DNA from 3 places in the Paenibacillus sp. P2(2022) genome. Region 2 is predicted to be linked to each of the others. Evidence: riboswitches for the same ligand, from Rfam matches in the RefSeq annotation. Region 2 holds a riboswitch; each other region holds the start of a gene.

Region 1 (11,078 bases), on a different contig from region 2:
GTATTTTGGCGGCCGTACCGGGTATATTTGCGTATATTCCAGACGACGTCAAGCTGGACATGGGCGTATTGGGCGGTATTTTTATCGGCGGATGGTCCGCTTATCTGTTTAAAAAATATCATAATATTCAACTTCCAGATTGGCTCGGCTTTTTTTCGGGCAAACGTTTTGTCCCCATGATTACAGCCTTCACGACCATGATTTTAGCCATTCTGCTCGGCATGATCTGGAGTCCGATACAAGATGGCATTGCAGCCTTCGGCAACTGGATTGTTGGCTTTGGTGGAATCGGGTCAATGGTGTTCATGATTGCCAATCGACTGCTGATCCCGCTCGGTCTGCATCATGTGCTGAACTCGATCGCATGGTTTCAAATTGGGGACTATACCAACGCTGCAGGTGAAGTTGTTCATGGTGACCTGACGCGTTTTTTCGCAGGCGATACATCGGCGGGTATGTTCATGTCCGGCTTCTTCCCCATTATGATGTTCGCTCTGCCAGCGGCGGCTCTTGCATTCATCCATACGGCCAAGCCGGAAAAACGTAAAGCTGTCGCTTCCATCTTTATCGGTTCTGCGCTGGCGTCGTTCCTGACCGGTATTACTGAGCCTCTCGAATTTTCTTTTATGTTCATTGCACCTCTGCTTTACGGCATTCATGCTCTGCTAACAGGTCTGAGCGGCCTAGTCGTATACCTACTGGATGTCAAACTCGGCTTTTCCTTTTCAGCAGGACTCATTGACTATCTGGTCAATATGAAGCTCTCCACCCACCCATTGCGAATGATCCCGATTGGGCTTGTCTTCGCCCTCATCTATTATTTTCTGTTCCGCTTCATCATCCTCAAATTCAACCTAAAGACTCCCGGGCGCGAAGACGATGTAGATGACACCCTTCTATTTGAGGCTAACAAATCCATACCCGTTGGAAAAGCAAGCGCCTCATCCGGCACCCAGTCCAGTCAGGCAGGCCAGGTCCTAACCTATCTCGGCGGTTCAGACAATATCCAAAGCATTGATGCCTGCATCACGCGGCTGCGTCTTGTCGTCAAGGACGACAAAGCGGTTAACGATCAAGCTCTTAAGCAGCTCGGAGCGTCAGGAATTATCAGGCTTGGGAACGGTACCCTACAGGTTATTTTCGGTACTCGATCTGAAGCTCTGAAAGATGAGATACAACGATTGATGTCATGAAGCTAATCCCATGCCTTAAGCACGTGCGATCTTCCTATAGCAGACGCACGTGCTTTTTTTTATGGATAAACGTTTCAAATTTTTTGTTTTTGGTTAAGGCAATGCACATAAATGGGTAACAGCTTCATATGATGGAGCTAAACCATTTACAACTTGTTCAGCAGGCAGATTATTCAGACAGCAAGGAGGGAAATGATGTGAAGACAGTACAATGGCAATGGCTGGTATTATGTCTTGCTTTTATCACTATGATTAGTGGTTGTAGTGGGTCCCTATCCTCTAAAGGTCAATCATCTGAAGCTAATTTGTCAAACAGCAAAAAGATAACGCTTACATTGTGGTACTGGAACCGTTCTATTGACGATGAATTGCTCGTCCAGGCAGAAAAACAGTTTCCCAACATTGAATTAAAAACTCAAAAAATAGGCGGTGACTTTAAAGCCAAGCTGAAGACAACGCTCGCAGCTCGTTCCGGTGAACCGGACATCGTAGCTCTGAACGACTGGATGGTGGAACTATTCCCGAGTGCAGATCGTTTTTATGATCTAAAGGAACTCGGAGCAGACCGACTGAAGGATCAATATTTGGAATGGAAATGGAATCAGGGCATCACTCCTGATGGTAAAATGATTGCATTTCCCATGGATACTGGGCCTACCGCCCTCTTCTATCGAAGCGACCTGTTTGAACAGGCAGGCTTGCCAAGTGATCCTGAACAGGTCAGCGCCTCGATCCGCACATGGGATGATTATATGGCAGCCGGAGAACAACTTCGGCAGAAATTCGGAAGCCATTCATTTTTGGCCGATAATATTGTAAACGTTTACAATCAGGTACTCGCTCAACATACGAACCTGTACTTCAAGCCGGACGGAAGTTATATCGGCAATCAATCTCCTGACATCCGCCTGGGCTGGAAAACCGCTGTGGATTTCCACAGGAAGCATCTGCTCGCCAATGCAGATGGCTGGACTCCTGAATGGAATGCTTCGGTCAATAACGGCAAAATCGCCTCGTTCGTAGGGGCAATCTGGATGAAGCAAGTTCTCACAGAAGCCGCACCGGATACAGCGGGCAAATGGAGAGTCGCCCGTGCTCCTGGAGGAGACGGAAATCTGGGAGGGTCTTTCATCTCTATCCTCAAATCTAGCCAACACCCCAAAGAAGCCTTTGAAGTTCTGACCTGGCTGCAAAGCCCGGAACACCAACTGGAAGCCTACCATAAAATCGGCCTGTTCCCATCCACTCCCGGCGTCTATGACGATCCAGTCATGGAGACACCCGAGCCTTTCTTTGGTGGTCAGGCCACTGGCCTCATTTTTGCCGCCTCCGCACGTCAGGTGAAAAATAGCTATTTCGGCGAGCGCTATCCTGTCATCCACGGCATTGTAACCCGTCGTCTTGCCAATGTGGCCAAACAAAATGCCGATCCCGACTCATTATGGACGGAAACAATGCAACGAATTGAACGGGAATTACAGCGTTAAAAAACAAAACTTCAAAAAAGGCGTGTGGACAATATGCTGAGAGAAATCTGGAAGCACCGGGCCGTTTATGCTGCGATCTCGCCATTTTATTTGCTGTTTGGCATCTTTGGCTTGTTTCCGATTGGCTTTTCATTGTACCTGGCGTTTCACAAATGGGACGGGATCGGAGACATGACCTACAACGGCTGGGGCAACTTTCGTTACCTTGTGACAGACAACGAATTTTGGCAGGCTGTAGGTAATACGTTTGTGATCTGGGTGTACGCCACGATTCCAATGCTATTTCTAGCACTCATTGTTGCCTTTCTGCTTTATGCCCCTTTTGTGAAAATGCGCACCTTATGGCGAGTTGGATTCTTCCTGCCCAATGTGACATCTATTGTTGCTGTTGCCATCATCTTTGGCGCCTTATTTGCCAACAATTTTGGATTTCTCAACTACCTTTTGCAGCTCTTGGGGCTACCTATGATCCAATGGCTGAATGTGCCATGGGGTATCCAAATCGCCATTTCTTCCATGGTCGTCTGGAGATGGATGGGTTACAACGCCATTATCTATCTGGCTGGGCTCCAGAGTATCCCACATGTGCTGTATGAGGCCGCCAAAATAGACGGGGCAACCGGAGCGCAAGCTTTTTTCCGCATCACCATTCCGATGCTGCGCCCAGTCATTCTGTTTACGGTCATTACGTCCACCATCGGTGGGATGCAGCTGTTCACCGAGCCACAGGTCCTGGTCGGTAATGACGGCGGTGCCGGGGCAAGTGGCATGACCATCGTTTTATACCTGTACCGCGAGTCGTTCATTAACAACTATTTTGGATATGGCGCTGCTGTCGGATGGGGCATGTTTCTCATCATTGCTCTATTCTCCATCATCAATTGGAAACTCGTTCAAGGTAAAAAATAACGATGGAAGGAGCTTTACCACATGATGCAGACACGTGCAAAATCCATTGTTTTATATGCTGGGCTGTTGGTAGGTATCATCCTGTCGATGTTTCCATTTTACTGGCTAATCGTCATGGCAACCCGTACAACCTCAGACATCTATCGTTTTCCGCCACAATTGTGGTTCGGCAGCCACTTCCTGGATAACATCACGAGAGTATTGCAGCAGATTGATTTTGCCGGCGCCTTTTTGAATACCCTTTTTGTAGCCAGTTCGATTACCCTATTGGTGCTGTTTTTTGATTCACTGGCCGGTTTTGCATTCGCAAAGTTTGATTTTCCGGGCAAAAAGGTGCTATTCGTCATTCTGCTAGCTACAATGATGGTCCCTTCACAACTTTCGCTCGTCCCCTCCTTTGTCATGATGGCTTCCTTTGGATGGGTAGGTACGTTCAAAGCGCTCATCATCCCGGGTATGGTAAATGCCTTCGGGATTTTCTGGATTCGTCAGTATGCAGAAGAATCTATTCCCAAGGAGCTCCTGGATGCGGGGCGTATGGACGGGTGCAGCTTTTTTCGGCTGTACTGGAATGTAGCACTGCCGATTTTACGCCCTGCGTTCGCTTTTCTCGGCGCATTTACCTTTATAGGAGCTTGGAATGATTACTTATGGCCATTAATCGTTTTAACGGATGAGCGCAAATTCACCCTCCAGATTGCATTGTCGCAGTTGAACGGGATTTACAATACGGATTATGCGATGGTCATTGCTGGCACCCTGCTGGCTGTACTTCCTCTTATTATTTTGTTTCTTTTCATCAGCCGCCAATTTATTTCCGATCTTGCCGCTGGAGCGATCAAAGATTAGCCTTCACTTGATTCCCCTTATTCTTTTCATGTATAATGGTTAATCGTCATTTCAAATAGCTCACATGGCCAAGTCAGATATTTAATGGGCTAGTCAAGATAAGAGATTACCATTTGAACATGAACTATGAACCGAGGGGAACCTTCCAGATGAACAAATTCACATATTATAACCCCACCAAATTAATTTTTGGAGACAATCAAATTGAACAATTACAGCAAGAACTGTTGAATTACGGCAAAAACATTTTGTTGGTATATGGAGGCGGAAGTGTCAAGCGAAATGGTTTGTATAACCAGGTATTAAATGCGTTAGAGCCTCTGCACCTCAACATTCATGAATTGGCGGGCGTTGAACCCAATCCGCGCTTGTCCACCGTTAAGAAGGGCATCGACATTTGCCGAAAGGAAAAGATAGACTTTCTGCTTGCAGTGGGCGGCGGAAGCGTTATTGATTGCACCAAAGCTATCGCAGCAGGAGCTGAATATGACGGCGATGTGTGGGATATTATCAACAAAAAACATATGCCGACCCAGGCTTTGCCCTTCGGTACCATCCTTACACTGGCCGCCACTGGTTCGGAAATGAATCCGGATTCAGTTATCACCAGCTGGGAAACGAACGAAAAATACGTGTGGGGCAGCGCGGTGACGCATCCGAAGTTCTCCATTTTGGACCCGAAAAACACCTTTTCTGTGCCACGTGATCAGACGGTTTATGGCATGGTGGATATGATGAGCCACGTGTTTGAACAGTACTTTCACAATGTCAAAAATACACCGCTGCAAGACCGCATGTGCTTTTCCGTGTTGCAAACCGTGATCGAAACGGCACCTAAGCTGCTGGAGGATTTGCACAACTATGAGCATCGCGAAACGATATTATATGCTGGGACGATTGCCCTGAACGGTACGCTGCAAATGGGTTACTTCGGGGACTGGGCTTCGCATACCATTGAACATGCATTATCCGCTGTATATGATATTCCTCATGCTGGTGGTCTGGCGATTCTGTTTCCCAACTGGATGAGACATACGGTGGATCAGGATGCTGCACGCATGAAGCGGCTGATGCTCAGTATGTTTGACTTGGACACTGTAGGTAAAACTGACAGAGAAATTGCCTTGGAAGGTATTGACCGTCTAAGTGCGTTTTGGACAAGTCTCGGTGCACCTTCTACTCTGGCCGATTACAACATTCATGATGAGCAATTGGAAAACATCGCAAACATCGCGGCCCGTGAAATGGAGCACGGAGGTTTCGGTAATTATCAAAAGCTGAAACAGGAAGATATTTTAGCTATACTGCGTGCATCGTTATAACATTAAAAAAGGAGTACCCTCAAGCCTGTGATGGCTGAGGATACTCCCTTTTAGTATTTATGAATTTACCGTTTGTCCCTTTTCTTCTACTTGGATAGCCGCCCCTACATTGGCACCAGCAAGAATACCCTTGTTCTTATTAGGATACAAAGAATTCATATAAGTCCGGGTTTCGGCAACGACAATTCCCGACAAGCCGAGCAAAGCAATCAGGTTTGGAAAAGCCATCATGGCGTTAAAAATATCTGCCAGCAGCCAAATCGCATCCAGTTTAATGAACGCGCCCCCGCCAACCAGTACAATGAACAAATAACGATAAGGCTTGATCCACTTAACCCCAAGCAAGTATTCAACACAGCGTTCCCCGTAATAGTTCCAGCCGAGCATGGTGGTGAATGCGAACATAATCAGGATGATGGTGAGCAGCTCTGCTCCCAGCGGAAATGCACTGGAAAATGCTTGCTGAGTCATCAAGCCTGCATCGGTAGGCCCGCTCCACACCCCGCTCACCAGTAACGTCAACCCGGTCATCACACAAATAACCATCGTATCAATAAACACACCCGTCATGGAAATCAGCCCTTGTTCCGCAGGCCATTTGGTTTTGGCAGCTGCGGCTGCAATCGGTGCGCTCCCCAATCCAGCTTCGTTGGCAAAAATACCTCTGGCTACCCCACTGCGCATGGCCAGCATAATCGTAGCTCCTGCAAATCCGCCGGTTGCCGATGTAGTTGAAAATGCCGAATGAAGCACAAGCGCAATTGCGGCAGGAAGTTGGTCAGCAAATCGAATCAGTACAATGATACAAATCAATACATACAGGCCTGTTTTAAAAGGAACGACCTTCGTCGATACCTTGGCAATGCTTTTGAGTCCTCCAATGGTCACAAGACCTGTAAGGACAGCAATTGTCAGCGCCGTTACAATCGGCGGAACGCCAAAACTGTTTTCAGTCGAAGATACAATCGCCTTGACCTGAGGGAATGTTCCAATTCCGAACAACGCTACCAGCATCCCTGAAAAAGCAAACAGCATCGCCAACGGTTTAAAACGGCGTCCCAGGCCTTTTTCAATATAATACATCGGGCCGCCGGAAAATTGTCCATTCCGATCCTTCACCCGGTATTTTACCGCAAGTACACCTTCCGCATATTTCGTCGCCATCCCAAAGAAGGCTGCAACGACCATCCAGAACAGGGCACCTGGCCCGCCCAGCTTAATGGCTGTCGCTACACCGACAATACTTCCTGTACCGACGGTAGCCGCCAATGCCGTACTCAAAGCCGCAAAACTACTTACATCCCCGCTACCTTCATTCGGGGCCTTACCGATGAGCTTGATCGCCAGGGGCAGGCGGAATACCTGCAACATTTTTAGACGTATGGTCAGCCATAACCCCGTTCCCATAACAAGGATGATGAGAGGCGCCCCCCATATCCAACTGCTAATCGTTTCTAACACATGTACCAAATTCATTTCAACCCGCTCCTCCAGCATAGTAGAAAACAAAAAAGAGTCAAATCTGTTGATTCGACTCCTGGAGAGGTTAAAGGCACGAAAAAATACAACCATCTTGTGCAGGATTTCACCTCTAAAAGCTTATAAAAAGCCTAGGGCTATCCCTGTCACAGGTTATTCGCGTCTCTGTCCTTTTGCCTGAGAGTTTAAGCAGATGTGATCTGCGGTGCACCTTCGGCGCCCAATTAAGGGTCTCTCCAGAGTTCTGTCCGTTTACGGTCCCTGCTCGTTGCTGTAAATCAGCCTAAGCACCTGAGAGTTTTGCCCCTTCGGTTGGAACTTTCATTCCATCTCCCGCAAACATCAACCAGACATATGAAATTTTTATTCATTATACAGAAAAATTTCAGCTTATTACAAGTGAAAAATTTGTGAAGCCCTCTGAAAGAATCAATAGAGTGTCTATACAAAAAGCGGGTACAGCAGATTGCATCCTGAGGATTTTCTCTGCTGTACCCGCCAAAACGATATGGAATTACAGTTCTTCACCGTTGGTTGCTATCACATTTTTATACCAGTTAAATGAGTCCTTTTTGGAGCGTTGAAGCGTTCCGTTACCGTCATCATCCAGATCAACGTAAATAAATCCGTAGCGCTTGGACATTTCGGACGTAGACATGCTCACAAGGTCGATAGGTCCCCAGCTGGTGTAACCAATCAGATCAACACCGTCAGCAATCGCTTCCTTCATTTGGGCAATATGCTGACGCAAGTAATCAATGCGATACGTGTCATGCACAGAGCCGTCTTCTTCTACCTTATCATACGCACCCAGGCCATTTTCCACGATGAACAGTGGCTTTTGATAGCGATCATAAAACGTATTCAGTGTAACACGCAGGCCGATCGGATCGATCTGCCATCCCCAGTCGGAAGACTGCAGATACGGATTTTTCACACCGCCTATCAGGTTCCCTGCTGCCTTTTCGCCTTCTGGCCCTGCCGATACGGTCAAGGTCATATAGTAACTAAATGAGATAAAATCGACCGTGTTATTTTTCAAAATTTCGGCATCGCCGGATTCTGTCTGGATCACAATATTATTTTCTTCAAAATAGCGGTTCATATAGTTGGGATATTCCCCACGAGCATGCACATCCGTAAAGAACAGGTTCATTTGATTTTCATGCTGTGCTTTCAGGATATCTTCTGGGTTACACGTATGTGGGTAGCTTTCAATGCGGGCCAGCATACAGCCGATCTGAGCGCCCGGAATGATCTCATGTCCCCGTTTGGTCGCCAATGCACTTGCTACAAATTGATGGTGCAATGCTTGATATATCGCTTGTTGCTTGTTTTCTACACGGTCAATAACCACACCGCCGCCTGTAAACGGGCTCATAGTCATGACATTAATTTCGTTAAAGGTCAGCCAGTATTTTACTTTATCCTTATAGCGTGTAAATACCGTTTCGGCATATTTTACGTAATGATCCACGACTTCGCGTCCCAACCAGCCATTATATTTCTGTGTCAAACCTAGCGGTGTTTCATAATGCGACAGTGTTACCAAAGGCTCAATACCATACTTGCGCAGCTCATCGAATACATTGTCGTAGAATTGCAATCCCGCTTCATTCGGCTCGGCATCATATCCATTCGGGAAAATCCGCGACCAGTGGATGGACATCCGGAATACTTTAAAGCCCATTTCTGCAAACAAGGCAATATCTTCTTTGTAGTGGTGGTAAAAGTCCACACCTTCACGCTTTGGAAAACGGGCGTTTACCTTCCCTGCCAAGATGTCCTCCAGTCGTTCGGACGAAATTTCTATAGCATGATCGTTCTTACGTTCTGATTTAGGTACATAGGCTATCATGTCTGCGCTGGACAGACCTTTTCCATCTACGTCAAAAGCACCTTCCAATTGGTTGGCTGCAGTTGCCCCGCCCCAGAGGAAGTTTTTCGGGAATCCTTTTAGCGTCTTCGTCATGGTATGAAAACCTCTTTCCTTAATTTAATGTTTTCACTTTAGTCAGTAACCCGTCAGGTGCTGCAATGCGAATCCATAACTAACGGTAACCGTTCTCCTTTGAAATGCATCGACAGATGCTTTAAAATAGACGTAATGCCCTCATAAAGCATCCTAATTGTTGTAACGCGTTTCATGTCAAGTATTTTTTTCTCAGGTGAGGAGAAGCATCATGTCGAATCTTGATCAAATTGCAAAACTGGCGGGCTTTTCCAAAGCTACGGTATCCAGAGTGTTAAATCAGTCCCCCCATGTAAGTCACGAAACCAGAGCTAAAATTTTAAAAATCATGCAGGAATTAGATTATGTTCCTAATCGGAATGCGATCTCTCTATCCAAGGGTCAGACGCTTCAGATTGGTATCATCACTTCAACTATCAATGAAATTGTGCTGGCATTTCTGGACAGCTTTGTGGAAATCGCAGGCCAATATGAATTCCAAACCATTATTTATACTTCGGGAGAAGACAAAAAGAAAGAGCTTCAAGCTTTCGAGGATTTAAAAAGAAAAAGAGTCGATGCGCTGGTCATCATTTCCTGCGTGAATGACACTGATTTTTTGAGTACCTATTGCAAATATGGACCGATCGTGGCATGGCAACGAATGGAGCATACCGATATTCGCTCCGTCGCTATGGATCAATATGAAGGATACATGTTAGCATTAAAACATTTGATACAAAAAGGCTATACACGTATAGCCAATGCTTTTGGTCGTCCAAGCAGCATCAATACTCACAGCAGACAACGAGCCTATGAGCAGATCATGAGTGAACACAATCTGCCGGTGCTGCCACACTGGAACTATTCTTCTATTTATAACATTCGTGATGGCGAACAGGTCGTGCGCAATTTGTTACAGCATCGTGAGGAATTTCCAGAGGCTATCTTGTGTGCTAACGATTATGTAGCAGTGGGCATTCTCTGCGAAGCGCGCAGACAATTGCTGAGGGTACCGGAAGATCTGGCGATTGTTGGGTTTGATAACACGGAGCTGGCGCACACCATGGGGATTACAACGGTTCAAAATCCCATTATGGCTCAGGCGGAAAATGCCTTTTTCATGCTTTCCCCTCAGCTGATTGGACGCCAAATGGAGCTTCATTCGCTAGAATACAGCCTCATAGAGCGTACGACTACTTAAGGGCACAATTGACTTGCAAATTAGGCAAATGGGCCTTGATATGAAATATTTTTTGTCGAAAGAGAATAAAATATGTTGAAATCGCTTTTTTTTGTGCTACAATAGCACTATATCGAAGGATTGTGACCGGTGATGCGGGCAATGCCTGAGTTCAATTGAGTGCTATTGCTAACAATAGTGTTGAATTGTGCTTGGGCATTTTTTATTGGTAAAGGATGGGAGGGGGAACTTCAATGATTATTGAGAAGGTGCTCAATAACAACGTCCTGTTGACTAAAAACGATAAAGGCAAAGAGGTCATTGTCATGGGAAGAGGTATTTCCTTCAAAAAGGTGGCTGGGGACCAAGTCGATGATCATAAAATAGATAAGATTTTCATGTTAAATGAAAACGAGTTCACGGCCAGACTAACTGAGCTGCTAAACGATATTCCTGTGTCTCATCTGGAGGTCGTGAATGAAATTGTGACCCATGCAGCCGAAGTGCTGGATACGGAGTTAAGTGATAACATTTATTTAACATTGACCGACCATATTCATTTTGCCATACAGCGGGAAGAAAAAGGATTGGCACTCAAAAACGCGATGCTGTATGAAATTAAACGCTTTTACAAAAAAGAATTTGCAGTTGGGCTGGATGCTCTACAAAAAATTGAAAATACGCTCGGTGTAAAATTGGGCGAAG
Region 2 (11,078 bases):
AGCCGTTGACGCTGTCCTCCTGACAGATTAGCTCCCTGTTCTTCTATCTCTGCTTCCAATCCTCCTTCGGAGAGAATAAAATCATACAGCTTCACTTGCCGCAACGCCTCCAGCATTTGTCGCTCATCCGCGTGCTCATTGCCCATTCTTAGATTCGCTTCTACGGTGCCTTTAAAAATATAGCTGTTAAAACCGATCCAGGTCATATGACGCATGCGGCTTTCTTCCGAAATGAAGGTCAGTTCGGTTCCTCCGATCGTCAGGCTTCCTTGATAACCCTCATGATGTCCAACGATCAATCCGGCTACCGTACTTTTACCTGAGCCTGATTCTCCAACAATGGAAACGAAGCTGCCTTGAGGAATGTCCATGGTTATATTACGCAAGGTATCTCTTTCGTCGTAAGCAAAATTTACCCGTTCCAATCGAATGTCTGTAGCTTCTATGCTTTGTTGTCCTTGTACAAGATCCTCTGTACTCAACATTTCGAATATTTTGTCACTTGCTGCCATTCCGTTCATGGCAATATGAAAGTAGGAACCGAGCAGACGCAGCGGGATGAAAAACTCTGCCGACAGCAACACAATGATGAGTGCTCCTGCCAAGCCAATATGACCCGAAGAATATTCGTTTACCGCGACCAGCACACCTGCGGCGGCACCACCAAATGCGATAAGATCCATGACAGCTACGGAGTTTAACTGCATGGTCAGGACTTTCATTGTCATTTTGCGAAAATCCTCAGCCGCTGTGTTCATTTCCTGATGTTTATTCTGGTCTGTCCCGTAAATTTTGAGCGTGGTCAGACCTTGTACATTTTCCAAAAAGCTGTGGCCCAAATTGACGTAGCTGCCCCAATATTTCCGAAACAGCTTTTTAGCCATCCGCATAATAACAATAATGGACACTGGAATTAAGGGAACGCAGATCAATAGAATGATAGCCGCTTTGAAGCTGACAAAAGAGAGGGTGATGAACAACGTTACAGGTGCAAGCAGACTATAAAATAGCTGAGGCATGTATCTACCAAAATAGGTTTCAAGCTGCTCCACCCCTTCTACAGCAACCTGAATAACCCCTGAGGTGGAGGTATGATCCGTATAAGAGGGTCCCAGCTTTAACAGCTTGCTGTAAATCTGCGAGCGCAGCGTTTTTTTAGCATTGATTGAAGCCCGATAGGACAACATACTGGATGCATAATTACTCAGGAAGCGAACGGCAATGGCAGCAATAACAATGACTGTCATGGATAGAATTAGCTGGCGAGTTACTTGTCCTTCCCATGCTTGCTGCATCACAAAGGCCATAGACAAAACGGCGGCTATACTCCCTAAAAGACCAATCCACTGTACGAGCACACCCAAGATGATATATTTTCGGGAATGCTCCACCAGGCCTAGTAGACGACTGTCGACCATTTTAGACCTTTTTTTCGGAGTAGGGACGGCTTCAGATGAAGACGGAGTTTCCGCCTTACCTTCCCTCACAGTTCCGACTCGAAATATAAAATAATAATATTTGAACAGGATGACCAAAACGATGAGCGCCTTGCCCCACACAATGGGGGTAAAGATAAAGCCTGTAATCAGCATAGCTGACGCTAAGCCCAATGACGTAATTTTTGTAGACAGCTTCAACGACCTGGTTTGTACAAAACTCTCCAGATACTTATGATACAAAGATGTATTCGAAAACCACTGATGAATCCTTTCAGACCCCCGCATAAAGAAAAAGGTTGCCAGCAGCAAAAACGGTGTAGTCGGCAGCAACGGCACCACTACGCCAATCACTCCAAGCGCCAAAAATAAAAACCCTAAGGTAATATAAATCGGTTTCACTGTAATCCCCCTAATATATATACTGTTAATGATATTTTATAGATAATGATAATCATTATCAATATATATAATTTAGTCAGGTTGTTATGTGATGTAAATCACGCATATAAAAATCCTCTTGAAGTTCAACTCTACAGAACACTTTTGTGCTCATATAGATGTTTTGTCTTCAAGAGGATAATCGAAATAAGTGCGTGTTATTACGTTGTTTTATGAACTTATAATATCATATTGCTCCAATACCTGTCGATGTAACGGGTCATCTGCAGGTATGGACGTATAACGTGTCAGCGCTTCACTCACCCCTTGGCTGCGAATCACCTGCTGAAGCTCAACCGCTTCGGGGTCTTCCGTAATATCAAATTTACAGGCGGCAGCCATTCCCAACGCCAGATGATCGGTCGGGATACCATACTCCTGCGCTTGCAGCGCGGGACGTACAAGACGGTCGTTGGGAGACAGCTTACGCAGCGGTGAACGTCCGACCCGAGTAACCTCGTCTGTCAGATTAGGATTGCGGAAGCGATCCAAAATCTTAGCGATGTACTTCTTATGCTCCCCTTGATTCAAACCGAAGCGCTTCACAAGCACCGCTCCTGTTTCCTCCAGCGCCCCGTGTATGGAGTCCACCACCTTGGTATCCTTCATGGCCTCCTGGATCGTGGCATAACCTGCGACATAACCAATATAGGCTGCCACGCAATGGCCCGTATTCACCGTGAACAGCTTGCGTTCAATGTAAGGCTCCAGATCCTGCACGTAAAGAATGCCTTCAATCTCTTGATGATCAGGAGCCATTTGCGAGCGATCCACAACCCACTCGTAAAAAGGCTCTACCTGCACATGCAACGGGTCCTCATGATGCTGAATCGGCACAATCCGGTCTACAGCGGCATTGGGAAAATAAACCGAAACCTCTGCCTTGGCACGAGTCGCCTCATCCAGTAGCGCAAAAACATGCTCTTTCAGTTGGGCGCTGCCTCCAATTGCATTTTCGCAAGCAATCACATGCAGCGGGCCTGCCCCTCGCTCTACCCGCCGCGCTATGCCCTCGGCAATACCTGCTGCAATATGCCTGAGGATGCTAACCCCTACCGCGGTCGTGACCAGATCAGCATGGTCTACCGCGTCCGCTACAGCCGATGCATCTCTACCGTCAATCGCGGTTACATTCGTAACTGTCTCCGTATCCTTCGTATCATTCGCCAACTCTACCGTATACTGCTTGCGGCGGCGTAACTCAGATACAAGGGTCTCGTTGACATCTGAAAAGACAACCTCATAGCCTGCACGTGACAAAATCAGCCCAATAAAGCCACGACCGATATTTCCTGCTCCAAAGTGAACGGCTCTCATAACTCCAGCTCACTTTCGAACAGATCTATAATTTCCTGTGGAGCCACTGCGTTGCGAAGTTTGTCCATGTTCTCTTCCTCCGCACATACCACAGCGATACTCGTCAAAATCTCCATATGATCGCCGCCTTGGGCTGCAATACCGATCACCATGTATGCTTTTTCTTCCCCGAAATCTACGCCTTGCGGGAACTGAACGATGGAGATGCCAGTGGATTGAACAAGCGTCTTGGATTCCTTGGTACCATGTGGAATAGCCAGCCCGTTCCCAATATAGGTGGATACGATCTCCTCGCGTTCAAGCATCTTGTCAATATACTCACTTGTAATATGTCCTGCATCCAGCAGAATTTGTCCTGCCATACGAATCGCCTCATATTTGTCTTTGGCGGTTGCGTTCATTTTTATTTTGTCTATCGTCATAATACTCACGTTAGATTCCTCCCTGTCCCTAATTTACTGTGAAAAAATTCAGCCAGCTCACTCGATATATAATTGGCAATCTGATCCCTGCTACCGTGTTCCAGTAGCGTAATCATGTCTTCCTGCAACAGTAATGCACTAATCTCGCTCAATACCTCCAAGCTTTCTTTCGGCAACTCACGAGGTCCCAACATCAGCAGAACGCATTCTACCTGCTCATCTACATCCGCCAGCAGCGGCTCAGCCAGCCTATACAAGGTCAGCGAAGGCTGGCGAACATAGGGACTGCGCGTATGAATCAAAGCAACGGAGGTATCAGAAATCACCTGACTCCCTTGACGCTCTCTTTCTACAAGTTGTTCAGCAACAACAGAAGGCTCTGTGACATTTCCCCGCACTGCCTCCAACATGCAGATAGCCTCTATAGTGGCTGACATATCCATCCCTTGATTTTCCAGCGGGTATACTTGAAATTGCTGTACAATGTGTACAATCTCCTCAAGGCTTTTCCGTAGACCGGTAAGCCACTCCATGCCCTGGCCGGGCTGAACAGCCTGTTCCTGAGGATGGTCATTGAGTTGATTGAGTGTAATATGCTGGATAAAATGACGCAGACGGTCACTCTCCTCTTGCGTCAGCAGCGGACTGATTTTGAGATAACGATCCGGTTCAAGCGGCAGCTCCACTGTCGAAATGATCAGATCATAATCCTCCTTCGGAATCCGCGTTGCCTCGTACCATGAGGCCCTATCCACGATTTTGATCTGTGGTAGCTCCTTGGCCAGTCTGGTTGCCAGAAGTCTGGAGGACCCAATTCCGCTCGTACAGACTACGATGGCTCGAACCTCCCGCTGCAATTGTCGCAGTCGCTCCAACGAAGCGCCAAAATGCATGACCAGAAATCCGATCTCTTCATCCGGTACTTCCATTTCGGTCATATCCGCCGCAGCCTTTTTGACCGAGTCGAACAAGCTGCCGTAATCCTTGCGGATTTGCTGAAGGAGAGGGTTGCGGATGGACTTTCCTTCCCTCAAACGTTTGAGTACCGGAGCCATATGGGCTATCAGTCCTTCACGCAAAACGCGGTCCTCTGCAAGTGGTGTGCCTGTCTCTGCCTCCACACGACGGATCAACTCATGAACCAACTCCAGCAGTACAAGATCATCCAGTGGCAGCAAGCGGGTGGAATGATCCTCAGCATCACGGAACAGCAACCTGAAATAACTTCGTTCCTGGTCTGGAAAGTCAATAGCCAGCGCCGCCGACAACTCTGCGCATATGCGTTCTACCATAGCTGTGCGCAGCATGATATTCTCCTCCGAATCTGTCTTCGAATACGGGAGGGAGGCACGATGATCTACAACGTACCCGAGTCGTAGACGTGCCAGTGACACGCAAATTTGAATCAGCAACTCCATATATTTGCTTTCCACCATGTTTTTCAGCCATTGATCATGAGGCTGCCAGAGGGCGTTCTCCACGGTTAGCAAGTTCTCCCTGCCCATCATCTCCAGCAACTTTTCAGTGACACGTGTCACCGGACGAAGCTCCTCACGACCGGAAAACAGAGCCGATTCATCCAAATATTCGAGAGCCAGCTCAGAAATCGCCCGTCTTTTGTCTATCTCCCGTCCTGTAATCTCGACACCGTATCCCCGTCTGCGCACTAGCACGAGCCCTCGATCTGCAATCCAGCCTCGTAATTCGTCCAGATCATGACTGACCGTAGTTACTGTGACTTTCAAATCCGATGCCAGCGCCAGTAACTTGATTGGCTCCTGTGTATCCAGCAGCATGCACAGCACTACAATCTTTCTCTCCTCAGCCGAGTAATCGTCTGACTTCGTATACAGCAACTGCTCCCGCAGACTTGCAAGCTGAGTCGGGTCGGCATCCACATAGATACCGATTCCTGATTTTTTCTCCAGCTTTACCTCATGAGCCGCCAACCAGCACTCGACTGCGCCAAGTTCCCGATGGACCGTCCTTGTGCTGACATTAATCTTCTCGGCAATTTCTCCGGCCGTAACCTCATGGGGCTGCCCCAAAAGATACTCCACGATGTCAGATTGTCGTTTCGTAATATTCATAAGCGCATACCGTTCCTTCCCAAGCTCTATTCCCTTTCAGCAGGAAATACAAACTGTACACAGACGGCTGACTTTATAGGGATTAAGAGTCGGATTTCAGACGGTCAACCAGCGCTTCGTATTCAGGGCTTTTCAGAAAATTGTCAATGGAAATGTGCTCAGCATTCGGGGCTACCGTTTTAGCCCGGTCTGTCAACGTTTTTTGCGTAATGACAATGTCCGCATCCTGTGGAATTTCACTGATTGCCGTATTCGTTACCGTAACGCCCACGCCCGCCTGTTTCATTTTTTTGCGTAAAATTGAAGCTCCCATGGCACTTGAACCCATACCTGCATCACAGGAAAAGACAATTTTGTTCACTTCGGATTTATCCTTGAGCATTCGATCTGCGGCAATCTCAGCAGCACGATCAGATGCGTGGTTATCTTCCATTACAGTGGCGTTAGCACTTGCACCCTTGCTTTGATTTTTCATATCTTTCAGGCGGGATGCAGCTTCCTCCAGCCCCTCTTCCTTTTGCTTACCTGTCTTGAGCAATACTGCGGCAACAGCAAAGGATACGACTGCAGCAGCGATCACACCGCTCAGCATCGGCAAATATCCGCCTTTTGGTGTCATCAGGAAATAAGCAATGATACTGCCTGGTGAAGGAGCAGCAACCAGTCCGGCACCTGTCAACATAAAACAGAAGGTTCCTACAACGCCCCCTGCTATAGCAGCGAGAATTAGAATCGGCTTCATCAAAATGTAAGGGAAATAAATTTCATGAATCCCGCCGAAAAAATGAATGATAACTGCACCAGGAGCAGACGACTTCGCAGAGCCTTTACCGAACAGGCAATAGGCCAGCAAAATGCCGAGCCCCGGCCCAGGATTGGATTCAAGCATGAACAAAACGGATTTTCCTGTTCTTGCAGCTTCCTCTAGCGCAATCGGACTCAATACTCCGTGATTCAGTGCGTTGTTGAGAAATAATACTTTTCCGGGCTCAATAATGAGGTTGACAAGCGGCAAGAGCCCTGCATTTACGAGAAACTGTACCCCTGCCGACAATACTTGGCTGATGGTTTGAACGACCGGGCCAATCCCCACATGAGCGAGCAGTGCTAGAATGGCACCGATAATCCCGGCCGAGAAATTATTGACCAGCATTTCAAAACCTGATTTGACTTTGCCTTCAATGGCCTTATCGAACTTCTTCAAGATCCATGCAGCCAGCGGGCCAGCTACCATTGCGCCCAGGAACATCGGGATATCGGCCCCCACAATGACACCCATCGTCATAATGGCACCGATCACACCTCCACGCTGTCCGTGAATCATTGTGCCTCCTGTATAACCAATCAATAGCGGCAGCAAATAATTTTTCATCGGATCAACCAGTTGTGCAAAACCCTCGTTCGGAAACCACCCGGTCGGAATAAAAAGGGCCGTAATTAATCCCCAGGCGATAAAGGCCCCCATATTGGGCATAACCATACCGCTGAGAAAACGGCCAAAACGTTGTACGGCGACACGAGCGCCACCGCTTGAACTGGACTTTGTGTCCACTGTGCTCATATTCATATCCTCCTTGTGAGTAAATAGCATCACTACCTTTTCTTAAAATTCATACTAAATGACAGCGCTATCTTCATCAACGAAATGAAAACGTACTTTCGTCATGAACGTTGATGACAACATTTAAATTTAAAATAACGGACAACGTATTATACCTGCATAATTCTTCTTAATATGACCGATAACAATAGAAATTAGTCGAAAAAACAGTGCTGTAAATCTGCACCTTATATAGAGGAGCTCACCTCTAAATCTAATAAATTGACGTAATTACGTCTTCTAAAAGACAACAAAAAAATAGCCGCCATGTCAGATCATAGCGACTATTTTATACACAAAACGAGCGGACTAACGATGCTTTTATTCAATTCAATATCCATATAAAAATTTAGAATAAAGCGCTAATATTCCATCTTATATTGCTCATTATTGTTCATCCGAAATCAACTGCTCGTACTGATCCGCAGACAGCAGCTTGCTCAGAGCTTCCTCGACATCATTGCCCATCTCTACTTCAATCATCCAACCCTTTTCATAGGGAGATTCATTCACCAGCTCAGGTGTGCTTTCCAGAGCTTCATTTACTTTCAATACGGTTCCCGCCACCGGAGCAAAAAGGTCGGATACGGTCTTCACCGATTCAATTGTACCAATCTCTGCCCCCTGTTCAATCGTTGCTCCCGCCCCAGGTAATTCCACAAAAACAATATCACCCAGTTGATGCTGTGCAAAGTCTGTAATGCCGATCCGCAACGTCCCGTCTGCTGTGCGCTGAACCCACTCATGTTCGTCTGTATACCAAAGTTCCCGTTTCACTTCACTCATCCTGCTTTCGCCTCACTTCCACATGAATAAAATGCTTTTAATCACCTGTATTAGACAGGTTAAGATTATGACAACATGAACACTCATGTCAATAATACTAACAAAAATACTTCATGTTATCTCATATAGCATAGAATATTAAAAAATGATAACTTGTAACAAACGCTTACATATCCTTATTTATACATTAAATGTTTTTTGGATTGTTTTATATGACATTTTTATTGACATTTTGAATGAATTTGCGTATTAATGGGTTATAGCAAATGCTTTTGGAAATACCCCGACAACTGCAAACGCGGATGAACGCGGAGGGAGAGACTACCCAAAAGATTCGCATAGCTGTTGTCGTTTCTGAGACAGTGTGCACGCGAACTCGGATCAAGTTGTTACCTGCAAAACCGGGTAACCTACCGTTGATCCAAAAGGTAGCGCCGAAGGAGTAAACATGCATTGCAGGTGAATCTCTCAGGCAAAAGGACCTCTGCCGGACGCATCTCTGGAGAGCATTCGCGATTAGAGCGGATCACCCAAGGGGAAACCTGGTTCACACCGGGGTAACTTTCTGGTATCAAGGACAGAGCTGAAAGAAGAGTATGGACTGCCGTCTATACGTTTCTTTCAGCCTGTCTTTTTTGTTTAGCCGATTACACTGGATAGGAGTGAAAAAATGTCTAATTTGCGAAGAACACCATTATTTTCGTCTTACGGGACGCAGCCCGGGGTTCGTTGTATTGACTTTGGCGGGTGGGAGCTTCCCGTTCAGTTTAGCGGCATCCAAAAAGAGCATGAGGCCGTCCGGCAACGCGCGGGTTTATTCGATGTCTCGCACATGGGCGAGTTTTTGGTTGAGGGCAAAGAAGCCGAGGCTTTTTTGCAATGGGTAACCACGAATGATGTCAGCCAGTTGGAACCGGGCCAGGCACAATATTCACTCCTGTGTTACCCCGATGGAGGCGTAGTGGATGACTTGCTTGTATACTGCAAAGGACCAGAGCGCTACATGCTCGTTGTGAATGCCTCCAACATCGACAAAGATTGGGATTGGCTCATGCGCCACGTACCTGCATCGGTTCATCTGGAGAATGTGTCTGATGCGATCGCATTGCTGGCATTACAAGGACCGGAAGCAGCACATATTGCCGCAGCCGTGACAGATGCAGATATTACGAATCTGGCATCTTTCCGATTCCATGAGAACGTGCAATTGTTCGGAGCAAAAGCACTCGTCTCCCGAACCGGATATACCGGGGAAGACGGTTTTGAATTTTATATACCTGCTGAGGAAGCACCCGCCGTGTGGAATGGTTTGCTTCGTTGCGGTGAATCGTATGGGCTAATTCCCGCTGGGCTTGGTGCTCGCGATACACTGCGGTTTGAGGCACGGCTGCCGCTGTACGGACAGGAGTTATCTGCCACCATTTCACCGCTTGAGGCTGGTTTAGGTTTCTTCGTCAAGCTGAATAAAGGAGATTTTATCGGCAGAGAAGCACTGCAACACCAGAAAGAACAAGGAATTCCTCGCAAGTTGATCGGGCTGGAAATGATTGACCGCGGTATCCCGCGCGCTCATTATCCAGTCTTCGCGGAAGGCCAACACATTGGTGAGGTCACAACGGGGACTCAATCGCCCACCTTGAAGCGTAATTTGGGGCTAGCCCTGGTGGACAGTCGTTTTAGCACCCTATCTACACCGCTGGAGGTCGAAATTCGAGGTAAACGCCTGCGTGCGGAAGTGGTCGCAGCCCCTTTTTATAAACGGCCACGCTGATCCTAAATCCTCTTCATTTCAAAAAAATGATCATGTCAGATACGAAATTCTGGATTTTCCAACTACGATTATGTATTAGCTAATTTACTATCTAAATTTTGCTTTTCGAAAGGAGCCAGAACTTATGAAGCAGCATCGCTATCTCCCCATGACCGAACAAGATCAAACCGAAATGCTGCGTGTGGTGGGCGTATCATCCATTGATGATTTATTCAGTGACATTCCAGAGGCAATTCGATACCAAGGGGAACTCCCTCTTTCCTCTCGGCTCGACGAAAGAGCCCTAACTCGCCACATGGCCGAGCTGGCCGGGCACAATGCCAATACAGATACACATGCCAGCTTTCTTGGTGCAGGTATTTATGATCATCATATTCCGTCCGTCATTCAGCACATCACCTCACGTTCCGAATTTTACACAGCCTACACCCCCTATCAGCCGGAAGTAAGCCAGGGCGAGCTGCAAGCCATTTTTGAATTCCAGTCGTATATTTGCGAATTGACAGGCATGGCAGTAGCGAATGCCAGCATGTACGATGGAGCGACAGCTCTGGCGGAAGCGGGCTCACTGGCCGCCGCAGCCACGCGCCGTAAACAGCTTATCGTATCAAGGTCTGTCCATCCAGAGGCACGCCAGGTATTGGCAGCCTATGCGCGCGGATTGGACTTGGACATCGTGGAGATCGGCTGTTCGGACGGCGTAACGGATGTCGATGCGCTTGCCGCAGCCGTATCGGAACAGACGGCGGCTGTCTTGATCCAAAGCCCCAACTTTTTTGGAGCCGTGGAAAATCTGAAGCCGATGGCTGACCTCATCCATGCACACAAGGGGCTAATGGTCGTCAGTGCCAACCCGCTGGCACTTGGCTTGCTGGAGGCGCCCGGTAAGCAGGGCGCGGATATTGTTGTAGGAGACGCGCAGCCGCTTGGGATCTCGTCCTCCCTCGGCGGTCCGACCTGCGGTTACTTTGCCGTTTCTCAGGCACATATGCGTCGTATCCCTGGGCGTATCGTAGGCCAAACCACAGACCGCAACGGCAAACGCGGCTTCGTGCTGACCTTGCAAGCGCGGGAACAACATATCCGCCGCGAAAAGGCCACGTCTAACATTTGTTCCAACCAAGCGTTGCTTGCTTTATCTGCATCTGTGTACTTGTCTGTCATGGGTAAACAGGGTATCCAGGAAGTAGCCGAGCTGAATTTGCATAAAAGCCG
Region 3 (11,078 bases), on a different contig from region 2:
CGCGCTTTTGCCACAACCGGATTCTCCGACTACAGCCAGCACTTCATTGGGGTTGACCGTCAGATCCAGATGATCGACTGCCGGGTGGTATTGATCGTTGATACGAAAAGATACGGATAATCCTTTAATCTCCAACACAGGCTCGATATTCAATGCGCGCGTTTCCTCCATTCTCCATGGTCTTGTCCTGCTTATTCTCACCATGTTTGATGTTAAAACCTTCCACAAACATTACATACCGTTTTTGTCGGAATAATTTGAATACATCCTATCACCAGTATATGGATATATCAATTAAGATTATGCTATCAACATCATTTAAAAAATCAATGATCCAGCCGTAGCGCGACCTTCCTGGCACAAAATGTAATAAAATAACCAACCACAGGTTAATTTTCATCACAAAAAAGCCGTTTGATCCCCTACAGAGGACCAAACGGCTAACTAGCACCCAACCACTCACACTGAATTATTTTTTGCGTTTATTATGAAGCCGCTCCATAGGAGCCCGGCTTGAACGTTCTTGGATCGTACCATTTGTAGCCTGCTGCTGGAGCAGACCAAGGCTCCGGTTGCGGTTCTGTGGAAGCCGCAGGCTCTTCAAACGGCAGCAGCTTCGTCGGTTGATCCAGCGTTAAACCTGCCACATCGGATAATTTCGTGTAGTCCTGCTTCCACGCAAGCCATTGAACCGTTTGCACTAGGAAGGTGGCATCGTCTACTTCCTTAAAACCATCATATGTCTTTTTCGACTGTCCGTTTTCCTCACGTGCATATTTCGGAGTAGCATCTTCTACAGGGGAAGAATCACCGATAAATGCTGCCTTGCCTTGACCCACCTTGGAGATCGCAGCATAAGGACCTTCCGCACGGCCTCCGCCGTTATAGACTCCTTGGTCTACTGCATTGCCCCATTTTTTTGTACCTGTCGGGATATAGGCAATTCCTTTGGCTTTGGTAGGATCAATAATAGCCAGCGTAGATCCCGCATGCATGGCAATCGAGCGTACACCCTTGGTAATGCCGAAGGATTGATCTGCGGCTACGATGTCCGTAGCATTTACATCGCCAAGCGCATTATAACGGAAACGAACACCAAAGTTGGTCGCCAGCCAATCGGAGCTTGTTAATCCTTGCATCGCCGGCGATGCAGCTTCTTCTGCAGTCATGCCTTTGGCCGGATTAGTATAGGCTCCACGACGGTAGCCATTCATAACCTCGGAGGAATCCCAACGGTTTTTGTTACGGTCGGCATTATAATGGTCGGAGATGAAGAAGACACTTCCCCCGTTATTCACATATTGCAGCAGGGCAGCCTGCTCGGATGCCTTAAAGGCCACATTCGCTTCACCGATGATGAACACATCATATTGGCGCAGCTTATCATAGGTTATGGCCTGTTCTCCATAAGTAAAAGGAATAGGGCGGTTCAATTGATCCACAGTAAAGCCTACATTACGCAATCCATTGGCAAAGTCGGAGAAGGCGCCTTCAATGACCCAATCTGCTGCACCAGCCGTCTGTGCGTGCGTATTATCGAACAGCACCTTTTTGCCTTTTCCATCCGGCAGTGTAGTACTGGGTTGACCCGGGTTGCCAGGTTCAGGTTCGCCAGGTTCGCCAGGTTCACCTGGTTCCCCCGGCTCGCTTCCACTCACCAGTTCCACAGCGCTTGGACTTTTTACTCCACCAAAATTATTGTAGGCACCAAGCGTACCTGTCACGCGAATTTTGCTGCCGACCAGCTCAGGATGACCTGTTAACCCAAATTGCCCTCTGTACGCAGATGTCAGCTGCACATCCAATAGATTAGACGTGAAACGTTCATTGGCCTGGTCGGCAATCAGTACGTTAAAATCATTCGCAAACGGAGCAGAAAAATTAGCTGTTTTCGATCCGGTAGCATGTCCGACGATGTAGCCTTCCACCGTCACTGCACCTCCACTGCCTTGGCGCTGAAGTGCTTCGTCTACTGTCAATGCTCCCTCTGCCTTGACCTGACCGAATGGAACGAGGATCCCAATCAACAGCGATACGATCGCTGCTAGATGCAGCACCCCTTTCAAGCGTGAACCTGTGAACCGCAAGCCTTTTACCATACGTCAATATCCCTCCTATAATTCCATAAATGTACTTGTCCTCTATCAGATTAGCTGTCAATCTTCTAATTCCTTCCTGATTTCATCCATAAATATGTAAATTTTAATCTTTTTTATCGGAAACTCGCCTGTTTATGTAAAAATTGAAACCTGCGATTGACACCGAGCACGGCATACATTACGCTAAGAAAGATATGTAGAACGGTATACGCGAATGAAGATGACGGGAGAGTCTGTCCAGGAGCTTACACGCTGGCGGCACCGAAGGAGCAAGCCGCCAGCACCCGGCTGGCGGATAATCTCTCAGGTCCATGTATCGTCATCTGACGCAACTCTGGAGAGAGCGCAAGCCACCCAAGGGGTAAGGCGGTAAGGACACCGCACGAAACTCTCAGGTAACGAGGACAGAGATAAGGGAAACTTCCTTATCCTGTCCTTTTTTGCGCTCACATTGTACGTCAGCATTAGGAACCGTCATAGCTGCGCACAAACGCGGAAATACCATATACTATGGTACTAGAACATACAGGGGGCCACACCATGCGTTTCAAAGATGTATTTTCCATTATCGGTCCGGCCATGACCGGACCTTCCAGTTCACACACTGCAGGCGCGGTGCGGCTTGCACGCGTTGCCCGTCACTGGCTCGGGATGCAGCCGGACCGTGCCCGCATGACACTGTACGGCTCCTTCGCCGACACCTACAAAGGACACGGTACAGACCTAGCACTCATCGCAGGCCTGCTCAATTACGATACAGACGACCACCGAATTCCAGATGCCGAGCAATGGGCGGAGCAGGCTGGAATGGCCGTGGAGTTTGCCGTCAGCGGACTACCCGCGCCCCATCCAAATACCGTCCGTTTTGAACTGTGGAAGGGTGAGGATCAGCGCACACTGCTGGGTTCCTCCATCGGCGGCGGCAGCATCCATGTCCAGCAGCTCAACGAATTCCGAGTCAACCTGACCGGGGAGCTGGCTACGTTGGTGCTTCTTCACTCGGATAAGCCCGGCACATTAGGTGCGGTGACTTCAGCACTCGGCGCTGCCGACATTAACATTGCCTATATGCATGTGGATCGCAAAGGCCGAGATGGTGAAGCACTTACCGCCATCGAAACGGACAGTCCTCCTACGGCTGAACTGATCGCAAAACTACGATCCTTACCACATATGTACGAAATTAAAATGATTAATTTGAAAAAAGGAGCTGAATCTGATGCGATTTAGCCATCTGCATGAAATCAGCGCCATATGCGCGGAGGAATCCACCACGATTGGCCGCCTGATGATTCAAGAGCAGGTACAAGAGACGAATACAACGGAAGAAGAAATCTTCCGCCAAATGTCTGATTATTATGAAGTCATGAAGGAGGCCGTTCATCGTGGTCAGACACAAGACACCGTATCCCGCAGTGGATTAACAGGCGGTGACGGCAAGCGTCTGGCCGAGTATCTGCGGGCAGGGGAAACCTGCTCCGGCGACGCCTCCGCACTCGCCATGGCTTATGCGCTCTCCGTGTCGGAGGTTAATGCGTCCATGGGGCGTATTGTGGCTACGCCCACTGCTGGCTCTTGTGGAGTCATCCCCGGTGTGTTCATTAGTGCGCAGGAGCGGTTCGGCTGGGATGATGAGCATATGGTGCACGGCTTGTTCGCAGCCGGAGCCATTGGCTACGTCATCGCCAACAATTCCTTCATTTCCGGCGCGGAGGGAGGCTGTCAGGCTGAGATTGGCTCAGCCATCGGGATGGCCGCTGGAGCTATGGTCGAGCTACGCGGCGGCACACCTGAGCAGGCCGTTCACGCCGTAGGCCTAGCGCTCAAGAACACGCTCGGTCTGATTTGCGACCCCGTCGCCGGACTCGTCGAGATTCCGTGCATCGTGCGCAACGGGCTGGGAGCCGTGACCGCACTTGCCGCAGCGGATATGGCTTTGGCGGGTGTGCGCAGCGCCATTCCGTCTGACGAAGTCATTGACGTAATGCTTGAAGTCGGCAGCGCGATGCCGTCGAAGCACCGCGAGACCGCCAAAGGCGGCTTGGCCCAGACACCCACTGGCAAGCGTTTGACCGAATCACTGACACGCAACACATCAACCAAGAAGAATAAATCGTAGCTTCTAAGCTTTAAAAAATAAAAGAGCAAGCATATCGTCTCTAGACGTATGCTTGCTCTTTTTCTTTTCATTTTAACAGATTACTGAACGGTTACCTGTACCTTCGTCATTTTACCTGCATATTTCACTGTAATTACAGCTTTGCCCTTGCCCTGTGCCTTAATGTTGCCGTCTTTGACGGTCGCAACAATAATTCTGGACGAGGACCAGACAGCAGGTTTGGAAACATCCTTCTCCGACTCATCCTTATACGTGGCTGTAGCCGTAACTTTGGCCAGCTGCCCTGCCTTCAAAGTCAAGGCGACTTCGTCCGTTTGCAGGTATTTAAGCGTATCAACATCAACAGGTACGCTGATCACCTTACCGCCAAACTTCGCCTGAATGTTAGCCTTACCGTAGCTGACCGCGGTAACCTGACCCTTTTTGACGGTGGCTACCTTATAGTTGGACGTTTTCCATTCAGCTTGGGTTGTAACATCCTTTTCTTTGCCATCACTGGATTTAACTACAATCGCAATCGTTTTTTGATCCCCGGATTTTAGTGATAACGCAATGGCATCCGCTTCAATCTTTTGCGCTACGTCCACTTCTACCGTAAACGTAATGGTTTGCTTGCCATATGAAGCAGTGACCGTTGCCTTACCGCTTGCATTCGCTTTAATCAAACCTTCGCTAACTTCAACTACTTTTACATTACTAGTAGTCCAAGTGGCGTCCTTGGTTACGTCTGTTTTTGTGCCACCACTCTTAACGCCTGTTATTTTCAGCTGCTTTGTTTCCTGAGCACCAAGCGCAATTACACGCGAGTCTGTTTCCAGACGGTCCACAAGACCCACTTGTACGTTTATTGTCAGTTTTTTGCCGTTATAGGTCGCTGTAATAACCGCTTTACCGGCTGCTTTACCCGTAATCGTTCCTTTGGACACAGAAGCAATATCTTCCGCGCTTGAAGCCCACTCCGCATCCTGTGTCACGTCTTCCTTGCGTCCATCCGCATAAGTAGCCGTCAGAGTTGCAGTATAGTCCTCATTAATATCAATCGTTGCCGTTTTGGAAGACAAAGACAGATCACCAGGCACATTTACGGATACTGTAGCTGTAGCTGTTTTGCCGCCATAAGAAGCTGTGATCGTAGCCTCACCTGTTTTATAACCTGTGACTTCCCCCGCGCTGACAAAAGCGATATCTTCATTGCTGGATTTCCACTCTGCCTTACTTGTGATATCTTCTTCCGTACCTGTTACGTACGTTGCAGTCAGCTTGAGCTTTTTGGATTCCTTGGCGTTCAAGCTCAGCTTGTCCTCGCTCAAATCCAGAAATCTAGAGGTTTCGACATCTGTCTTGATCGAAACTGTCTTATCTCCATACTTAGCAGACACTGTAGCTGAACCCGCTCCAATGGCCATAATCGTTCCTTTATTCACCGTTGCAACTTTTTCATCGCTTGATGCCCAAGTAGCTTTATCTGTGATATCCGTTACTGTTCCATCCGGGTAGACAGCAGATACCTGAATTTTTTTAGATTCATCCAAACGGAGAAAAATATTGGTTTCGCTGGCTTTCAGCTTATTCGTCTGATCTACATCCACCGCAATCGTAGCGGACATCGTGCCATATTTACCTGTGATCGTCGCCTTACCCGCGCTATAGCCGGTAATAGTGCCTTTCAGTACATCTGCCACAGCTGCATTGCTGGAGCTCCACTCAGCAGACTCTGTCACGTCCTGTACCGATCCATCCGGGAACGTTGCTGTCAATTTAACCTTCTCTGTATCCTTCAACAAAAGAGAAACCTCTGATGAACTGACATCGAGACGTTTAACCTGCTCTACCTGTACAGCAATCGTTACAGTCTGTTGACCATAAACAGCCTTAATATTAGCTGTACCTGCTCCCTGAGCAGTAACCAATCCGTTGACTACAGTCGCTACCTTTTGGTTATCCGAGGTCCAGGTCGCATCACCTGAAACCTGAGCTGTCGTATTATCACTATAAGTCGCTGTCAAATCAATCTGTCCTGTGCCGCTCGAACGTAAGTTCAGGCTTTGTACATTGGATGTCAGCGCCTTAACCTTTTTCGTAACATGTACCTGAACCGATTGTACCTTCTCTTTATAGGTCGCTACCACGGTCGCTTCCCCTTCAGCTTTGGCTGAAACCGTACCGTTATACACTGTAGCGATAGCTGTATTATCACTTTTCCAATCCGTGCTTACGGTTACATTCGAGGTCGTCCCATCGCTAAAAACAGCCGTAGCCGTCAGCGCAGCCGTATCTCCCTGCTGCAAAGTTACCTCGTTAGAGGAAAGGACAATCTTGGAAAGCACCGCATCTGCTGCAGATGCAAACCCTGCATATGATGTAAAACTTGAAATCAGGATGACCAACGCCAGAAATCCGGACCATCTATTCTTCAAAATCTAATTCCCTCCCATTTCAATGCTAAAAATTGAGGATTTCGCAAAATCCCTACACCTACGTTTTATGTCGTCATATGGAAAAGAATAGTTTAGACTTTAAAGAAAATTTGGTCCTTATTAACTAGAATCGGTATTACCGAAGATCAAATCGTTAAATATACCCTTACTTTTACAAACAGCTATAAGCTGCTGCACGTATTCTCAAATGGTGATACTCTTCCATATTGGGATCAAGCTGATGCATATAAACGACGGAGAACTGTTCGCTCGGATCTATAGAAACCCATGTGCCTGCCATTCCCGTCCAGCCAAATTCCCCAATCGAGCTGTTTGCATGACCAGCCGCTTTATCCATTAACGTACGCACGCCCAGTCCATAGCCATAACCTGTATGGTATGAATTGGTGAAATCCGATAGTTGGGCTGTACTCAGATGATTTGTGCGCATTAAATCAATGGTTTTTCTCCCCAATAGCCTCACACCGTCTACCATGCCGCCATTTGACAACATTTGTGAAAATGTCAGGTATTCTTTGACTGTCGAATATAAGCCTGCGCCTCCACCTTCATATATAGCATCTGGCTGATGATGTTCATCCAAGAAACCTTCAATTTTTTCAAGTTTTCCGGCGTCTGTCCGTTGATACATGGAGGCCATCCGCGATTCAATATCTCCACGATAACGGTAACCTGTATTGTTCATTCCAAGTGGATCAAAGATTTCATCCTTCAAAAATTGTCCTAATGATTTACCTGAAATGACTTCAATTAGACCTGCAACAAGATCATGTCCATATCCGTATAACCATCGTGTTCCCGGTTCAAATGCAAGCGGAACTTTAGAAAGCGCTTTAATTTCTGTACGCAGGTCATATTTCCCTTGCTTTTCCTTTAAAGCTGTAATGACCTTGTGCATAGCTTTTCCTGTTTCTGAAAACTCGGAAGCATAAGGAAGCCCCGCACTCATATTGAATATATGCTTAATTAAAATGGGATTATCCGCCTTGTCAACGTAGGTGTATCCGTTAGGAGCAGTTTTGAATACATACGAATCGCGATACTCAGGTAAATATTCACACAAAGGCTCATTCAATAAAAATTGTCCGCGTTCGTAAAGCATAAGGGCAGCCGCACATACAACAACCTTTGTCATGGAAAACAAGCGATACACGGTATCTTCAGTAATCGGTTTCCGAGTTTCCACATCAGCATATCCATGATATCCTTCATACAACACTTGGCCATTTTGTGCAATGGCACAACCACACCCTGCCGGTCCATTCGCTAAGAATTGTTGCAATAGCTGATCTACCTTGTCAAAACGAGACATTTTCATCCCTCCTATTTTCCTTCAAAAGAAACAAGCTTCCCCTCACGCTCTAATTCCTGTTCCAACAAGCTCAACCTGACTCCTTGTAAGCGCTTATTCCCTTGCATCTATTTTAACGGTAAACTTGGTAAATACAAAGATGATTTGTCATCATCAGATAGCTTTATACCAACAACTCTGCCACCGTCTCTTTCCAGCGATTGATCACCGATTCCGGCTCCTTCAGGCGAATTGTGACACCTGTCAAGATATCCGCATATTGGGCCGAATCCTCTCTAGCTGCGAAAACCTGTGCCGCAAATCGCTCACGCACATGCTTGGCATCACGCAAAGCGGACAGATGTTCCAGCGACAACCGCACATAATGCGCCTGCCCGCCGGTGAAGACCGCGAGCGTCGCCTTCCCCGTACGGATTATGTTGCCCGTCGTGGTCGTACCGGGCCACAGTGCCAGACGCAGATTTTCCTCGTCCAGCGCTACAATCTCACCCACACTAATCATCGCTATGTGCGGCCACTGATCTTCCGTAACCGTCAACAGCATCATTGCTTCCTGTTGCTTGTGCTCCAACTCCTTGCCGTTCAGCAGCGTGAACAGTTCCTTACCGATCCTTGGCGTCTGCATGAAGTATAATCCCCTTTACATTTGGCCTATAACTTCAAAATACCATAAATTACGGCTACTTACGAACGACCCTATATCCGCTCTGGAATAGGAGGAACATGAGCAGCATCCGGAATATCTTGGGGGTTTACCTTGAACGCCGATTTATACTTTGCTGGATCAGTAATGCTATCCGGTTCTGAGGTTCGCCATGTGAACAGGCATACAGGGCATAACAAAACCTCCCAGGCACCTTTAACCGGCGAATGGGAAACGACTTCTGAACGATTGGACTCACAACGGGGACAAATATGCATCTGTCAGCACTCCTTTAAATTTTCTTTGTTTTTAAAAATATTTAGCGAAGCATTTGGCTCAACTTTTTCTCCCATTCCGCTACACCCAGCGGGGAATCGAGCGGCTGCGAGTAATGGCCTCTAATATCCGGTGCTACAGGGGTCGTCGCATCCAGTATCATTTTGTGCGTCATACCTGCCGGATCAGAGCCGGGGTCAAGCGGTAAAATAGACAAGCCAGGAACAATGACAGCATCATGCTTTGGATGAAGCTTGGTGGATAAAGCCCACATGACTTGCGGCAGATTGAACGGATCGACCTCCTCGTCCACCACAATCACCAGCTTGCAATACCCCAATCCATGCGGAGTCGTTAACGCACGCATTCCCACAGCCTTCGCGAAGCCGCCATACCGGGTTTTCGTGGAAATAATAGCGACCAGCCCATGCGTATACATGGCATTAACAGCTACGATTTCATTAGGAAAAGCATCCTTAAGCTGCTGAAACAACGGTACACTTGTATTCACACCGATCATATAATCCGTTTCCGTCCAAGGCATCCCGATGTACAGATGCTCAAAGATAGGCTGTTTGCGGTGATATACACGATTAATCTGAATGACTGGCATCGCGCGACCGCCAGAATAGTGACCTGTGAATTCACCGAATGGACCTTCATACTCACGTTCACCTGCTAACACTTCGCCTTCCAAAATGACCTCGGCTCCCCAAGGCAGATCCAGATCTGCATCCTTCGCTTTGACCACACGATAAGGCTCGCCCTGAATGGCGCCCGCCATCTCATATTCGGATTGATCGTACAGCAGCGGCGTAGAAGCAGCCGTTGTAATCACAGGCTCACATCCGAGGGCAATAGCCACCTTCAGATTTTCGCCACGCTCCTCAGCCTGACGGATATGGATCGCAATATCATGCTGTGGTACAGGCTGGATGCCCAAACGGTTCTTGCCTTTCACCTGCATCCGGTATAAGCCGACATTTTGCTTACCGTAGGTGTCCGGGTCATCCAGATCGCGTGAAATTAGAATTGCTTTATCCAAATAAAACCCTCCGTCCCCCTGATTCAAACGAAACAACGGCAAAATATCAAACAAATTAATATTCTCCGTAATTTCGACTTCATGAAAAGGAGCGGCTTCTTCCCGCTTCACGGGCACCGGAAATTGTTCATAGCGTCTGGCAAATTCAAAAAACTGCTCCTTGAGCGGCGTATTTTTGGGCATTCCCATCATGAGGGCATGATTGGGCCAGGAGCCCATCACATTCATTGCAATACGAGCATCCGTATATCCATAGATGTTGTTGAAAAAGAGAGCAGGCGTCTTATCTCCAAGATTGTTTAATGCTCTGTTAGCTGCTGCGAGGTCCGGCTCCGGCTTTACCTCATCGCTGATCGTGAGTAATTGTCCCTCCTTTTCCAAGGTGTGTAGAAAATCGCGAAAGTCTTTATAAGCCATCATTCATTCTCCTTCGTCTTTCGATTTCTCAATTCTGGTGCAGCCTGGAGTCATTCTGCTTCATCCCATCCCAGCGTTTGGCTGCGGTTGTGACAATACCGAACTGATCCAATGCGCGAAAAACAATATGATCCACTAATTCCTCGATACTTGCAGGATGATTATAAAAGGCAGGCATCGGCGGCAGGATCATCACGCCCATACGTGACAGCTCCAGCATATTTTCCAGATGGATACTGCTTAATGGTGTTTCTCTGGTCATGAGCAGCAGCTTCTTTCGCTCCTTCAGTATCACATCCGCTGATCGGGTAAGCAGGTTGTCCGCCATACCGATACGAATAGAGGCAAGAGTCTTCATACTGCAAGGAGCGACGACCATACCATCTACCCGGAAGGAGCCGCTAGAAATACGTGCGGCCTGATCCTTATACGAGTAGACTGCATCCGCCATTGCCTCCACATCCTTCACCGTGTAGCCTGTCTCATAGGGAATGTTGGCAATAGCCCACGGGGATAGCACCAGATGGCTTTGGACTCCAGCCTCCCGTAATTTTTGCAATATACGGATACCAAAGATTGACCCTGTCGCTCCCGATATTCCTACAATGATTTTCTTCATATGTCCCCTCCTTCCATCCCATCGTTTTATGTTCACCCATGCATTACTGTCAAAAATTATACGCCCGTTCCCTGCACACGAAAAATATATATAATATATGTAATGCATAC

What was found. Region 2 has a riboswitch for glycine ahead of gcvT (glycine cleavage system aminomethyltransferase GcvT). Riboswitches for the same ligand answer to the same signal wherever they lie in the genome.
Region 1: another riboswitch for glycine. It lies ahead of MMB75_RS18350 (alanine/glycine:cation symporter family protein); the one in region 2 lies ahead of gcvT (glycine cleavage system aminomethyltransferase GcvT).
Region 3: another riboswitch for glycine. It lies ahead of sdaAB (L-serine ammonia-lyase, iron-sulfur-dependent subunit beta); the one in region 2 lies ahead of gcvT (glycine cleavage system aminomethyltransferase GcvT).

Annotation. Positions count from the first base shown of each region.
Region 1 covers NZ_JAKWFI010000005.1:292,904-303,981, reverse strand. Annotated here, with positions in the region: gene MMB75_RS18375 (PTS transporter subunit EIIC) at 1-1,193, shown strand, start outside; gene MMB75_RS18370 (ABC transporter substrate-binding protein) at 1,391-2,680, shown strand; gene MMB75_RS18365 (carbohydrate ABC transporter permease) at 2,714-3,589, shown strand; gene MMB75_RS18360 (carbohydrate ABC transporter permease) at 3,611-4,438, shown strand; gene MMB75_RS18355 (iron-containing alcohol dehydrogenase) at 4,588-5,760, shown strand; gene MMB75_RS18350 (alanine/glycine:cation symporter family protein) at 5,818-7,236, opposite strand; glycine riboswitch at 7,395-7,489, opposite strand; glycine riboswitch at 7,501-7,585, opposite strand; gene MMB75_RS18345 (glycoside hydrolase family 1 protein) at 7,754-9,211, opposite strand; gene MMB75_RS18340 (LacI family DNA-binding transcriptional regulator) at 9,423-10,394, shown strand; gene licT (BglG family transcription antiterminator LicT) at 10,628-11,078, shown strand, end outside.
Region 2 covers NZ_JAKWFI010000001.1:89,711-100,788, reverse strand. Annotated here, with positions in the region: gene MMB75_RS00460 (DUF454 family protein) at 1-1,838, opposite strand, end outside; gene MMB75_RS00455 (mannitol-1-phosphate 5-dehydrogenase) at 2,049-3,194, opposite strand; gene MMB75_RS00450 (PTS mannitol transporter subunit IIA) at 3,191-3,625, opposite strand; gene MMB75_RS00445 (BglG family transcription antiterminator) at 3,622-5,706, opposite strand; gene MMB75_RS00440 (PTS mannitol transporter subunit IIBC) at 5,789-7,267, opposite strand; gene gcvH (glycine cleavage system protein GcvH) at 7,694-8,092, opposite strand; glycine riboswitch at 8,500-8,573, shown strand; glycine riboswitch at 8,587-8,683, shown strand; gene gcvT (glycine cleavage system aminomethyltransferase GcvT) at 8,763-9,863, shown strand; gene gcvPA (aminomethyl-transferring glycine dehydrogenase subunit GcvPA) at 9,988-11,078, shown strand, end outside.
Region 3 covers NZ_JAKWFI010000012.1:8,239-19,316, reverse strand. Annotated here, with positions in the region: gene MMB75_RS23470 (ABC transporter ATP-binding protein) at 1-153, opposite strand, end outside; gene MMB75_RS23465 (DUF6359 domain-containing protein) at 486-2,099, opposite strand; glycine riboswitch at 2,314-2,428, shown strand; gene sdaAB (L-serine ammonia-lyase, iron-sulfur-dependent subunit beta) at 2,640-3,329, shown strand; gene sdaAA (L-serine ammonia-lyase, iron-sulfur-dependent, subunit alpha) at 3,319-4,218, shown strand; gene MMB75_RS23450 (Ig-like domain-containing protein) at 4,299-6,635, opposite strand; gene MMB75_RS23445 (serine hydrolase domain-containing protein) at 6,808-7,968, opposite strand; gene MMB75_RS23440 (pyridoxamine 5'-phosphate oxidase family protein) at 8,132-8,593, opposite strand; gene MMB75_RS23435 (non-oxidative hydroxyarylic acid decarboxylases subunit D) at 8,665-8,889, opposite strand; gene MMB75_RS23430 (non-oxidative hydroxyarylic acid decarboxylases subunit C) at 8,931-10,349, opposite strand; gene MMB75_RS23425 (UbiX family flavin prenyltransferase) at 10,378-10,968, opposite strand.